DNA from 2 places in the Symbiobacterium turbinis genome. Region 2 is predicted to be linked to the other one. Evidence: predicted binding sites of a transcription regulator. Region 2 holds the regulator's gene; the other holds the start of a gene.
What was found. Region 2 encodes HrcA, which represses chaperone genes, less so after heat shock. Its sites were predicted from a motif close to TGTTAGCACTCNNNNNNNNNGAGTGCTAACA; they were not measured.
Positions count from the first base shown of each region.

Region 1: a site for HrcA is predicted at 1,590-1,620, ahead of groES (co-chaperone GroES). Genes of this name have one in related genera too.

Region 1 covers NZ_AP042433.1:2,450,788-2,457,479, forward strand. Annotated here, with positions in the region: gene groL (chaperonin GroEL) at 1-1,249, opposite strand, end outside; gene groES (co-chaperone GroES) at 1,268-1,561, opposite strand; gene ACZ45O_RS11695 (PHP domain-containing protein) at 1,809-3,506, shown strand; gene ACZ45O_RS11700 (hypothetical protein) at 3,510-4,196, opposite strand; gene ACZ45O_RS11705 (hypothetical protein) at 4,375-4,899, opposite strand; gene ACZ45O_RS11710 (DUF4179 domain-containing protein) at 5,072-6,454, opposite strand; gene ACZ45O_RS11715 (RNA polymerase sigma factor) at 6,451-6,692, opposite strand, start outside.
Region 2 covers NZ_AP042433.1:3,436,730-3,443,421, reverse strand. Annotated here, with positions in the region: gene dnaJ (molecular chaperone DnaJ) at 1-1,138, opposite strand, end outside; gene dnaK (molecular chaperone DnaK) at 1,248-3,083, opposite strand; gene grpE (nucleotide exchange factor GrpE) at 3,118-3,777, opposite strand; gene hrcA (heat-inducible transcriptional repressor HrcA) at 3,930-4,955, opposite strand; gene guaA (glutamine-hydrolyzing GMP synthase) at 5,152-6,411, opposite strand; gene hpt (hypoxanthine phosphoribosyltransferase) at 6,440-6,692, opposite strand, start outside.

The sequences.
Region 1 (6,692 bases), 990 kb from region 2:
CGCCGCCACCGGCGACGATGCCCTCCTCAACGGCCGCCCGGGTGGCGTTCAGGGCGTCCTCGATGCGCAGCTTCTTCTCCTTCAGCTCGACCTCGGTCGCCGCGCCGACCTTGATGACGGCCACGCCGCCGGCCAGCTTGGCGAGCCGCTCCTGCAGCTTCTCGCGGTCGAAGTCAGAGGTGGTCTCCTCGATCTGCCGCTTGATAGAGGCAACCCGGTTCTTGATCGCCTCGGCGGAGCCGGCGCCGTCGATGATGGTGGTCTGCTCCTTCTCGACGCGGACCTGGCGGGCCTGGCCGAGCATCTCGACGGTGGCGTTCTCCAGCTTGCGGCCCAGCTCCTCGGAGATGACCTCGCCGCCGGTCAGGATGGCGATGTCCTCCAGCATGGCCTTGCGGCGATCGCCGAAGCCCGGAGCCTTGACGGCCGCGACCTGCAGGGTGCCGCGCAGCTTGTTGACGACCAGGGTGGCCAGGGCCTCGCCCTCGACGTCCTCAGCGATGATCAGCAGGGGCTTGCCACGCTGCACGACCTTCTCCAGCACCGGCAGCAGGTCCTGAACCGCGGAGATCTTCTTATCAGTGATGAGGATGTACGGCTCGTTCAGAACGGCCTCCATCTTCTCGGTGTCGGTGACCATGTAGGCCGAGACGTAGCCCCGGTCGAACTGCATGCCCTCGACGGTCTCCAGCTCGGTCTGGATGGTCTTGGACTCCTCGACCGTGATCACGCCGTCCTTGCCGACGGTGTCCATGGCCTTGGCGACCAGGTCGCCGATCTCCTTATCGTTATTGGCGGAGATGGCCGCGACCTCGGCGATGGCCTTGTTGGTCTCGACCGGGATGGCCTGCTTGCGCAGCTCCTCAACCGCCACCTCGACGGCCTTCTCGATGCCCCGCTTCAGGATCATCGGGTTGGCGCCGCCGGTGACGTTCTTCAGGCCCTCCTTCACGATGGCCTGGGCCAGCACAGTGGAGGTGGTGGTGCCGTCGCCCGCGACGTCGTTGGTCTTGGTGGCGACCTCCTTCACAAGCTGGGCGCCCATGTTCTCGTAGGGATCCTCCAGTTCGATCTCACGAGCGATCGTCACACCGTCGTTCGCGACGGCAGGGGCGCCGAACTTCTTGTCGAGCACGACGTTCCGGCCGCGGGGACCGAGGGTGACCTTCACGGTATTGGCCAGCGCATCCACACCGGTCTGCAGCTTACGCCGGGCGGACTCGTCGAAGATAATCTGCTTCGCAGTCATCTATTTACAGACCTCCCCTTAGCCCTGAACGATCGCGAGAATGTCGCGCTCGCCGTCCAGGATGATGTACTCCTCGCCGTCGATCTTGACCTCGGTTCCCGCGTACTTGGAGAAGATAACGGTGTCGCCCTCCTTGACCTCGAGCTCCACCTTCGTCCCGGACTCCAGGGTGCGGCCGGGGCCCACGGCGACGACCTTACCCTGCTGGGGCTTCTCCTTCGCGGTGTCGGGCAGCACAATGCCGCTCTTGGTACGCTCTTCCTTCTCGAGCGCCTTGATGACGACCCGAGCGCCCAACGGCTTGATGTTCATCTTGAAGGTCCCTCCTCAGTGCTGAATCTGTTAGCACTCATTCCGCCCGAGTGCTAACACCATGACCTATGATAGAAAAGGAACCGGAGGGAGTCAAGTCCCTCCGAACGCTTTTTTTGCCCTCGCCGCTGCCGCTGCGAACCAGCCCTGGGGCGCGCCTGGATCCTGCCGGCTGTCCGGGCCGGCTCTTCTCTGCCGCTGTTCCTCCGGGCGCCGCTTCGGGTAGAATGAGCGGGGAGGTGGGACGGTGGACAACCTGACCGTGGCAGAAGCCCTCTACGAGATCGCAGACCTGCTGGAATTCACCGGCGGCGACCCGTTCAAGGTCCGCGCCTACCGCAGGGCGGCAGAGGCCCTGGGCCTCCTGCCCGAACAGGTGGCCGACCTGGTGCGGGAGGGCCGGCTCACGCGCGTCCCCGGCGTCGGCAAGGCCATCGCCGCGAAGGTCGCGGAGATGGTGGAGACGGGCCGAATCGGCTACCTGGAGGAGCTGCGCCAGGCGGTTCCCCCCGGCGTGCTGGACCTCACCCGGGTGCCCGGCCTCGGCGCCCGGACCGCCATGCTGCTCTACCGGCGGCTCGGCATCGACAGCCTCGAGGCCCTGGAACTGGCCGCTCGGGAGGGCCGGTTGCGGGACCTGCCGGGATTCGGGCCCCGCAAGGAGTCTGCGCTCCTCGCGGCCGTAGCCCAGGCGCGCCGCCGGCCGGACCGGCTCTCCATCGGCGCCGCCGTGCCCATCGCGGAGGCAGTGGCTGCTCGGCTCCGGGCACACCCCGCCGTGCAGCAGGTCGCCGTGGCGGGCTCCATCCGCCGGCGTGCGGAGACCGTCGCGGACATCGACCTCGTCATCGCCACGCGGGACCCCGCTGCGGTCAGCGCCTTCCTGGACGGCCTGCCCCCGCTGCCCCTGCCCCTGGATCCGCTGGTGGTGGCGCCGGAGGATTTCGCCGCGGCGCTGTTCGAGCGGACGGGATCGGCGGCCCACGTGGCCGAGGTCGCCAGGATGGCAACAGCGCCCGTGACCCTGACGGAATCCGGTGCGGACGTTCCGGCAGATCCCGGTGCGAGCGTTCCGGCGGATCGCGGCCCGGGCGAATCCGACGAGGCCGACGCCGAGGTCTATCGCGCCCGGGGGCTCCTCTTCATCCCGCCGGAGCTGCGGGAGGGACGCGGCGAGATCGCCGCCGCCCTGGCCCGCCGCCTCCCCCGCCTGATTGCACGCGCCGACCTGAAGGGCGACCTGCACGTGCACACCTCCGCCTCTGACGGCACGGCGACCCTGGCCGAGATGGCCGAGGCGGCCCGGGCGATGGGCCACCAGTACCTGGCCATCTGCGATCACTCCCAGTCGCTGCGCATCGCCCGCGGCCTGAGCCCAGAGAGGCTGCGGGAGCACGTGGCGGCGATCCGCCGCCTGGACCAGTGGTCGGACTTCCGGCTGCTGGCGGGAGCCGAGGTGGACATCCTGCGGGACGGCACGCTCGACTACCCCGATGAGATCCTGGCCGAACTGGACGTGGTGGTGGCCTCCATCCACAGCCACATGGGCCTTTCCGAGGCAGAGCAGACCGAGCGGCTGCTCCGGGCCATCGAAAATCCCCACGTCGACATCATCGGCCACCCCTTCGGCCGGGTCATCGGTCGCCGGGAGCCCATGGCCCTGGACTTCCCGCGCATCCTGGAGGCCTGCGCCCGCACCGGCACCGCCCTGGAGATCTCGGCCAGCCCCTCACGGCTCGACCTCTCCGCCGAGCATGCCCGCATGGCGAAGGAGGCGGGGGTGAAGCTGGTCATCAACACCGACGCCCACTCGGTGCGGGAGCTGGAGCTGCTCCCCTACGGCGTAGGCCAGGCCCGCCGGGGCTGGATCGAGCCGGGGGACGTGGTCAACGCCTGGGATCTGCCCGAACTGCTCGAGTGGCTGGGGCGGTCCAGCCCGGCCTGACCGTCACGCCGTCACCCGGGTCAGCAGGCCGCTCCTAGGCGGCGCCCCCCGGGGGCCCACGCCCAGCGTCATCCGGTTGTTGTCCACTACCGTGAGGTCGAAGAGCATCCGGAGGCTGCCCTCCACCTCCATCCAGTAGAACCGGTGCCCCTGGGGCTTCATGACGCGGTCACACCGGGGAAACCGGGCGCCCTCCTGGAACAATTTCAGCCGGAAGAGCCCCTGGGGCGCAGGGCGGATCTCGACCCGCACGTCCCCGTCGGGCAGTCTCCCGGCGTATGTGCCGACCCACGCGTAGTTCATCTGGCCCACGTGCCGGTCGGCCAGGGCATCGAAGGGCCGCGAGACCGGATCGAGCTCAGGGTGGAAGGTCATGACCACCAGGACGTCGGCCTGCCGGTGCAGCCAGACCTCGGAGCAGCTGACCGTCACCGCCTGGCCGGGGCCGATGATCGCCGGATTGCCCGTGCCCACCAGGCGCGCATTCTCGGCCGTGACCGGAAGGCCGGCGGGCACGCTGTAGAACTCGGTGGTGGCCACGACCTCCCGGGAGCCCAGGTTGCACACGACCGCCCGCGGGCGCCCGTCCGGCCCCACCGTGATGTCGGGTGAGGCAAAGGGCGCCGCGAGGGGCCGGACCCCGGCGTCCCCCGGCCGGGACCGCAGCAACAGGAACGCTGGACGGTTCACTCTTCTCTCCCTGCGCAGCACACGAATCCCCCCCATCTGAACATGGAGGGGAATTCTCCGGAGCCAAAGGTCCATCCTTTTCCCTTACAGATTATTCGCACAAAATTTCGGCCGTTTGACAACCTGTGCGCACATTCGACATCCAGGATCTGTGCCGATGTCGCTCCGCCCGCTGCGATCAGCGGACCTTTACGCCTCGCTTCTGCACGTCCGCCAGCCGACGCGCCGGCACCCACTCCCCGGGCCTGGCGGGCGCGGCCGGAGCCGGCGGAGGTCCCTCGGCCTTCGCAGCGCGGGCGAACAGCAGGATGATGAGGGCGGCAGACGCCCAGAGCCAGGGGGCGACCGCCTGGCCGACCCCGGGCCAGTACCGCTCCAGCAAGGCCGATATGGGCAGGAAGGCCCCCTGCCAGAGCGAGTGAATCCAGTCCGGCGCCCAGTAATGCAACAGGAGCAGGCCCGGAAGCTGTGAGAGCAGCGCGGTCCACGCCGCCATCGACGTGCGGTACCGCCGGGTGCGCCGCTCGGCCTCCTCCCGGAAGACGATGCCCAGTCTCCAGACGAACCAGAGGAGCACCAGGGCCGCGGGCAGCCCGACCCAGGGGAACCGGCCGGAGAAGAACCAGCCCAGGCCTCCCAGCAGGATCTGTCCCAGGAACAGCAGGAGCGCCGTCTGAAGCCGCAGCTGCAGCATGATGATCACCTCAAAGGGGTTTCACCTCTACAGTACGCGGCCTGACTACGGTTTTCCTGCTGGTGAATTATCGAGCGGTTAGAGGAACTGGATCGCGCCACCGTCCCGCCACCCGGATCAACCCTGCCCACGCCGCCTACACCCGCTCACTCGCCGCGAAGGGTGAATATCCGGCCGGTGGTCAGCCGTTGGGCTCCGGGCCGGGCAGCTCAAACACCCACGGCCCCTCCACCGCCACCGCCGCCCGCGTGGCCCGGACGGCCACGGGCTCCACCCCCTCGGAGAGACCGGAAGCGTACCGCTGATGGCGCACGCCCTCGCTCACGAAATTGGCCGTGCTTGCCCACGACGCCTGTCCCTGCGGCCCCAGCGGATGCGCCTGCCCCTCTGCATCGATGACCTCGAACCCGGCGATCCCCCGGAGCGGCTCAACGTCCGGCATTTCCCAGCGGAAGCCAACGCCATCGGGGGTCTGCTCAAACGCCACCAGCGTGATCGGCACGCCCATCACCTCAGCCACGGCACCCTCCTCCAGGGGCCAGACGGCCTCAATCGGAACACCCTTGACCCGGGGCCTCAGGACAAGCCTGGACGGCCCCTCCATCGGCGGAAAGGCGATGTGGTAGACATCGTCGACCCCGATGCTGCTCTTGCTCGACTCAGGATACCGCCGGCCGTCCACCTCCAGGTAGTTGTACTCCACCTCAGGATCCCATCTCAGCGAACCCTGGAAATGCTCCTTCTCCTCCCGGTACCGGACCACGGTCTCGGCCGGGGTGTAGATCACGCTCTCCACCGTCACCCGCACGCCGTCGTGCTCCAGCGTCTGGTTCACGGCCACCTCCCGGGAGAACTTGTCGGTCTCCTGGCGAGAGGCAGGTACGGTCAGCCGGATCTCCTCATCGCCCACCCGGAACGTCAAACCGAGTTCGGCTTCCTCCGTCTCCAGCGGCAGCGTGGACAGGACGCCGAAATGGCCGAGAGGCGTCTCCTCCGGGTACATGAAGCTGCTGGTGGCACCCTGGCCGTTCACGGTGTCGATAAACCCAACCACAGGCTCCACCGTCCGCGGAGGGATCACGAGCGAATCCACCGGCCGCGGAGGGGTGATGAGTGAATCCACCGGCACGGGCGCCCCATCCCGGTGCGGGCTGCCAGGCGCGCCCAACACCCGGTAGAGCACCGTCGTGCGCCGGGCGTCCGCCACCACGCCCAGGATGCGTACCGTGACGCCGTTCTGCGTGACCTCGGCCACGTTTCCGTCGATCAGCCCCCTGTCGTACGCCCACTTCAGCCCGGCGTCCTCGAGGATGATCCGGGTGATGACGGGGCCCACCAGCGGCAGCTCGGCCGCCGCCCCTGCCCAGCGGGGGAAGGTGAGACCCAGTGCCAGGGCGACTGCCGCCGCGGCGGCCGCGCCTCCCAGCCATGACCACCGCCGGCGGGTGCGGCGCACCGCATCCCCCCGAACATAAGCCTCGAGGTCCATGCTCGGCTCACCGGCCTGCGCCCAGCGCTTCAGCCCCTGGCTCAGGCGGTGCTCAAAGTCGTCGCGGCCCGTCATCGCGCCGCCCTCCTCTCCGCTTCCTCCATCTCCCGCAGCAGGGCCAGCGCCTTGCCCAGGCGCGATTTCACCGTGCCCACGGGGATGCCCAGGGCCTCGGCCACCTCCTGCTGCGACATGTCCAGCATGTAGCGCAACACCACCACCGGGCGCAGGTGGTCGCTGAGGCGCGCGACCATCTCCCAGATCGCCGTCGCCTCGGCATCCGGCCCCGGGGCCGTATCGGGCAAGTATGCCG
Region 2 (6,692 bases):
CCAGGGCGTCCTTCATCTTCTCAAAGAATCCCTTTTCCTTCTGCTCCGTCATGCCGGCGACCTTCTCACCCCGCAGCGCGGCCAGCTCCATGAGCAGCTCGCGCTCCCGCTCGGAGAGGCGCCCCGGCGTCTTCACGTTGATGACCACGTGCAGATCGCCCCGGCCGGAGCCCCGCAGCCGGCTGGTCCCCTTGCCCCTGAGCCGGATCGTGTCGCCGGGCTGCGTGCCCTCGGGGATCTTGATGGTCTCGGGGCCGTCCAGCGTCGGCACCTCGATTTCGGTGCCCAGCGCGGCCTGGATGAAGGAGATCTCGGTGTTGGTAAACAGGTCGTCGCCCTCGCGCCGGAACCGCCGGTCGGGGCGCACCCGCATGACGATGAAGAGGTCTCCCGGCGGGCCGCCGCGCTCGCCGGCCTCGCCGTAGCCCGGCATGCGCAGGCGCGTGCCCGTGTCCACGCCTCCGGGCACCTTGACCTCCACGCGCTGGGTCTTCTGCACCCGCCCTCTTCCGCGGCAGGTGGGGCAGGGCGATTCGATGATCCTGCCCTCGCCGCGGCACCGGTCGCAGGTGGTCACGTTGACGAACCGCCCGAAGACGGTGTGCTGCGTCATCTGGATCTGACCGGTTCCCCGGCACTTCGGACAGGTCACCGGCTGGGTTCCGGGCCGTGCGCCGGAGCCGTGGCAGGTGTCGCATTCCTCGGTGCGGGGCACGCGCAGTTCCTTCGTGCACCCGAAGGCCGCTTCCGCGAGGGTCAGTTCCAGGGTGTACTCCAGATCGGCGCCCCGGACCGGCCCGCGGGGGCGCTGCTGCCGACCGCCGCCGAAGAACATCTCGAAGATGTCGCCGAATCCCCCGAAATCGCCGAAGCCGCCGAAGCCCTCGAAGGGGTTGCCGCCGGCCCCGCCCATCTGCTCGCCCATGTGGCCAAACTGGTCGTAGCGGGCGCGCTTTTCGGGGTCGGAGAGGACCTGGTAGGCCTCGTTGATCTCCTTGAACTTCTCGGCCGCATCGGGGTCGTCCTTGTTGGCGTCAGGGTGGTACTTGCGGGCGAGGGCGCGAAAGGCCTTCTTGATCTCGGCCTCGGTGGCGTTGCGGGGAACGCCCAGTACCTCGTAATAGTCACGCTTGGCCAGTCGGTCCACCCCCCTACTCCTTAGAAATTACCACCTGGTAGGGCCCGGGGCAAGTGACAGGAGGGGGGCTTTCAAGCGGCCCCCCTCCCGGAGACTCATGCCGTCAGACCTACTTGTCTTCGTCCTTCACGGTGAAGTCGGCATCCATGTGCGGCGTGTCGCCGGAACCGGCGGCGCCCGCCTGTGCACCCGCATCCGCGCCGGCGGTGCCGGTCTTCTCGTAGATGGCCGACGAGAGCTTGTAGACCGCCTCGGTCAGCTTCTCGGTCGCCTGCTTGATCGCCTCGACGTCGGTCCCCTTCAGGGCCTCCTTCACCGGCTCGACCGCGTTCTTCACCTCGTCGATGAGCGCCTGGTCGATGCCCTTGCCCTCGGAGTCCTTGATGAGCTTCTCCGCATTGTACACGGCGGAGTCCGCGTTGTTGCGGATCTCGGCCTCCTCGCGGCGCTTCTTGTCCTCGGCCGCCATGGCCTCGGCTTCCTTGATCGCCTTCTCGATCTCCTCCTTGGACATGGAGGTCTGCGACTGAATGGTGATCTTCTGCTCCTTGCCCGTGCCGAGGTCCTTGGCCGAGACGTGCACAATGCCGTTCACGTCGATGTCGAACGTGACCTCGATCTTCGGCACGCCCCGCGGCGCGGGCGGGATGCCGTCGAGGATGAACCGGCCCAGGGTCTTGTTGTAGGCGGCCATCTCGCGCTCGCCCTGGAGCACGTGGATCTCCACCTGGGTCTGGCCGTCCGCGGCGGTGGAGAAGATCTGGCTCTTCTTGGTGGGAATCGTGGTGTTGCGCTCGATCAGCTTGGTGAACACGCCGCCCAGGGTCTCAATGCCCAGCGACAGCGGCGTGACGTCCAGCAGGAGGACGTCCTTCACATCGCCCTTGATGACGCCGGCCTGGATGGCCGCGCCCATCGCGACGACCTCGTCGGGGTTGATGCCCTTGTACGGCTCCTTGCCGAAGAAGCGGCGCACCGCCTCCTGAACGGCCGGGATGCGGGTGGAGCCGCCCACCAGCAGCACCTTGTCGACCTCGCCCGGCTCGATGCCGGCGTCCTTCAGGGCCTGGCGGGTGGGGCCCATGGTCGCCTCCACGAGGTCCGCGGTCAGCTCCTCGAACTTCGCCCGGGTGATGGCCTCATCCAGGTGAACCGGGCCGTCGCTGGTCATGGAGATGAACGGCAGGTTGATGTTGGTGGTCGTGACCGAAGAAAGCTCGATCTTGGCCTTCTCAGCGGCCTCCCGCAGCCGCTGCAGGGCCTGCTTATCCTTGCGCAGGTCGATGCCGTGCTCCCGCTGGAAGCGGTCGGCCACGTAGTTCACGATGCGCTCGTCGAAGTCGTCGCCGCCCAGCTTGTTGTTGCCGGCGGTGGCGATGACCTGGAAAGTCCCGCCGCCCAGCTCCAGCAGCGAGACGTCGAACGTGCCGCCGCCCAGGTCGAAGACCAGAATCCGCTGGTCCTCCTCCTTGTCCAGGCCGTAGGCCAGCGCGGCGGCCGTCGGCTCGTTGATGATGCGCAGAACCTCCAGCCCGGCGATGGTGCCGGCGTCCTTCGTCGCCTGCCGCTGGGCGTCCGTGAAGTAAGCGGGCACCGTGATGACGGCCTGGGTGACCTTCTCGCCCAGCTTCTCCTCGGCGTCCTGCTTCAGCTTCGAGAGGATCATCGCCGAGATCTCCTGGGGCGTGTAGGACTTGTCGTCGATGCGGACCTTCATATCGCTGCCCATCTCGCGCTTGATCGAGATGATGGTGCGATCCGGGTTGGTGATGGCCTGCCGCTTGGCCACCTTGCCCACCAGCCGCTCGCCGGTCTTGCTGAACGCGACGACGGACGGGGTGGTCCGGTCACCCTCCATGTTCTCCAGAACCGTCGGTTCGCCACCTTCCATGACGGCCACCACCGAGTTGGTGGTGCCGAGGTCAATGCCGATCACCTTGGCCATGTGCCGAAAAGCCTCCTCATAACCAGTCTGCCCGCTAACTTCGGGTGTTTACCTTCACCATGCTCGCGCGGATGACCCGGTCGCCAAGCTTGTAGCCCTTCCGGAACTCCTCCAGCACGATGCCGTCTTCCTGCTCGGGGTCCTCGTGGGTCATCACGGCCTCGTGCAGGTGCGGGTCGAACGGCTGTCCGACCGCCTCAATCGGCGTCACGCCTTCCTTGGCCAGGATTTCGAGAAACGACCGGGCCGTCAGCTCGACACCCTGGCGCAGACGTTCATCGCCGGGATTGGGCGGCGTCGCCAGAGCTCTTTCCAGATTGTCGAGCACGGGCAGGAGGTTGACGATGAGCCGCTGTGTACCGTACTGCGCAATCTCCTCTTTCTCCCGCTGCATCCGGCGCCGGTAGTTCTCGAAATCGGCCTGCAGCCGAATGAGGCGATCCGTGAGTTCGGCCACCCGATCCGGCTCCTCTTCCACCTCGTCCGCAGCCGGCTCAGCTTCCGGCGCCGGCTCATCGCCGGACGCCCGCTCCTCAACAGTCTGAGCAGCAGCCGCCTCCGCCTCCGGCGCGGTGCGCTCCCCGCCGCCTTCCGCTGCGGGGTCTGCTGCCTGTGCCGGCTCCGTCTCAGGCGTGTCGGTCTGCTGCTCCGGGGGTGTCTCTGTCGTGGGGGTCTTCTTTACATCCTCCGCCACTCTTGCCGGTCACCTCTTCTCTCTTGTTAGCACTCTCAACACCTGAGTGCTAACGCATCCACAAATGAACATAGCACCCACCTGTACCCGTGTCAAGTCCCGCCACGGGCGCGAAAACGCCCGGGGACCATCCTTCCCCGGGCCCTGCGAACCTAGAAGCGCCGGTTCAGTTCGCTGACGTAGGATGCGATCGCGTTGAGGATCGCAACCACCTTCGGGTACTCCATGCGCCTGGGGCCGATGACGCCCATCTTGCCGATGATCTCGTCGCCCAGCCGGTAGGTGGCGGTCACGATCGAGCAGTCAGCCAGCTCACGCAGGCGGATCTCCTCGCCGATCTGGATCTCCACCCCCTCCGTCTCCTTATCGACGCCGATGACGGTGGCCACCGCATCCTCCTGCTCCAGGAAGGAGAGGACGCCGCGCAGCTTCTCCACGTCGCGGAACTCCGGCTGGTCCAGCATGCGGGTGGTTCCGCCCAGGTAGAGCCGGTGGCGCTCGCCGGGCTCCAGGCGCTGCTCCAGGAAGTAGAGCGCCTGCTCCAGGAGGGAGCCGTACCGGGAAAGCTCGCGCTGCAGCGCCTGCAGCACCGTCCTGGGGAGTGTGTCCATCCGGTGGCCCCGCAGCTGCTCGTTCAGGATCTCCGCGACCTGCTGGAACTCCAGCATGGTCACCTCGACCGGGACCTCCACCACCTGGTTTTCCACCAGGCCGCGATCGGTGATATAAATGAGCAGGGCGCGGTCCCTGCCCAGCGGCACCAGGCGGATTTCCTTGAAAACGGCCTTCTCGAACTGCGGGCCGGAGATCACCGCCGTGAGTTGGGTGGTATCGGAGAGCAGCCGCGCGGTCTCGCGGATCAGGGTGTCGACCTCGCGGATCTTGCGCTGGAAGGTCTGGCGAATGCGTTCGTGCTCGGCGGGGCTGATGGAGCGCTCGGGCATGAGGCAGTCGACGTAATAGCGATAGCCGAGATCCGAGGGAACGCGTCCGGCCGACGTGTGCGGCTGTTCCAGGTAACCCATGTCCTCGAGATCCGACATCTCGTTACGGATGGTAGCCGGGCTGACACCCAGGTTGTACTTGCGCGCGATCGTCCGTGACCCGACCGGTTCCGCCGTTGCGACATAGTCTTCGACAATGGCCTGCAGTACCTTATTCTTGCGGTCATCAATCACGGGGTGTCACCTCCGCATGACCCCGGAACCACTGACCATACGGGCGTTGACCTCGGTTAGCAGTCAACGCCCGAGAGTGCTAACGCGCTCAGCTTGAAAATAGCATCAAACGTTCGGGCAGTCAAGGGGATCGGGGCCCGCGGGGCGCAGGCAAAAAGAGCCGGGGGCCTCGCCCCGGCTCTTTCCCCATGCTGCATTACTCCCACTCGATGGTGCCCGGCGGCTTCGGGGTCATGTCGTACACGACCCGGTTGACGTGGGCCACCTCGCGCACGATCCGGCTGGTGATGCGCTCGAGCACCTCCCAGGGGAAGCGGTAGAAGTCTGCGGTCAGGCCGTCCGCCGAGGTCACCGCCCGCAGAACGATGGGGTAGGCGTACGTCCGCTCGTCGCCCTGCACGCCGACGCTGCGCACATCCGGCAGCACGGCAAACGCCTGCCAGATCTTATCGTACAGGCCGGCCCGGCGAATCTCTTCGATATAAATCTGGTCAGCCTCCCGCAGGATGTCCAGCTTCTCGGGCGTGACCTCGCCCAGCACCCGGATCGCCAGGCCAGGGCCCGGGAAGGGATGGCGGCCCACAATCTCCTCGGGCACGCCCAGCGCGCGGCCCACGGCCCGCACCTCGTCCTTGAACAGCTCCCGGAAGGGTTCGATGAGCTGAAACTGCATGTCCTCCGGCAGTCCGCCGACGTTGTGGCGCGACTTGATCACCTGGGAGGCGCCCGTGCCCGACTCCAGGACGTCGGTGTACACCGTGCCCTGCACCAGGAAGTCGATCTGGCCCAGCTTGCGGGCCTCGTCCTCAAAGACGCGGATGAACTCGTTGCCGATGATCTTGCGCTTCCGCTCAGGATCCGTCACACCCCGCAGCTTGCTGAGGAAGCGTTCGGAGGCGTCCACGTGCACCAGCCTGATGTGGAAGCGGTCCCGGAAGGTGCGCACCACCTGCTCGGCCTCGCCCTTGCGCAGAAGACCGTGATCGACGAAGATGCAGGTGAGCTGCTCCCCGATGGCCCGGTGAACCAGCACCGCCGCCACCGAGGAGTCCACGCCGCCCGAGAGGGCGCAGAGCACCTTGCCGCCGCCGACGCGCCGGCGGATGGCCTCCACCTGGTCGGCGATGAACGACTCGGTCGTCCAGGTCGCCTCACAGCCGGCCACATTGAAGAGGAAGTCCTCCAGCAGGGTGCGACCCTGCTCGGTGTCTGCCGCCTCGGGGCGGAACTGCTGGCCGGGGCCGAGCACCGGGATGCCCAGCTCCAGCACGGCGGGGTCCCCGGGCGCGGCGCAGAGGATGATGCCCGCGACATTGGCCTCGCGGTAGCGCGCCGCGGGCGCGCCGACCGGCCAGACCTCACAGTAGACCTGCCGCTCCCTGACCAGGCGGGCGATGAGCTGCCCGTACCGGCCGCCGGAATCCACTACGACGATGCGTCTGCGATCCTGCGCCATGTTGCTTCCCCTTTCACTGCGGCTCCGATCAGTCACGGTAGATCTCCGGTTTCAGAATGCAGATGTCGCGCAGGTTCCGGTACTTCTCGGCGTAGTCCAGCCCGTTGCCGACCACGAAGAAGTCCGGCACCTCGAAACCCAGGTAGTCGATCTTCACATCCACCTTGCGCCGGGACGGCTTGTCCAGCAAGGCGGCCACGCTCAGCGAGGCCGGCCCTCGCTGAGACAGGTACTCCTTCAGGAACTTGATCGTCAGCCCCGTGTCAACGATGTCCTCAACG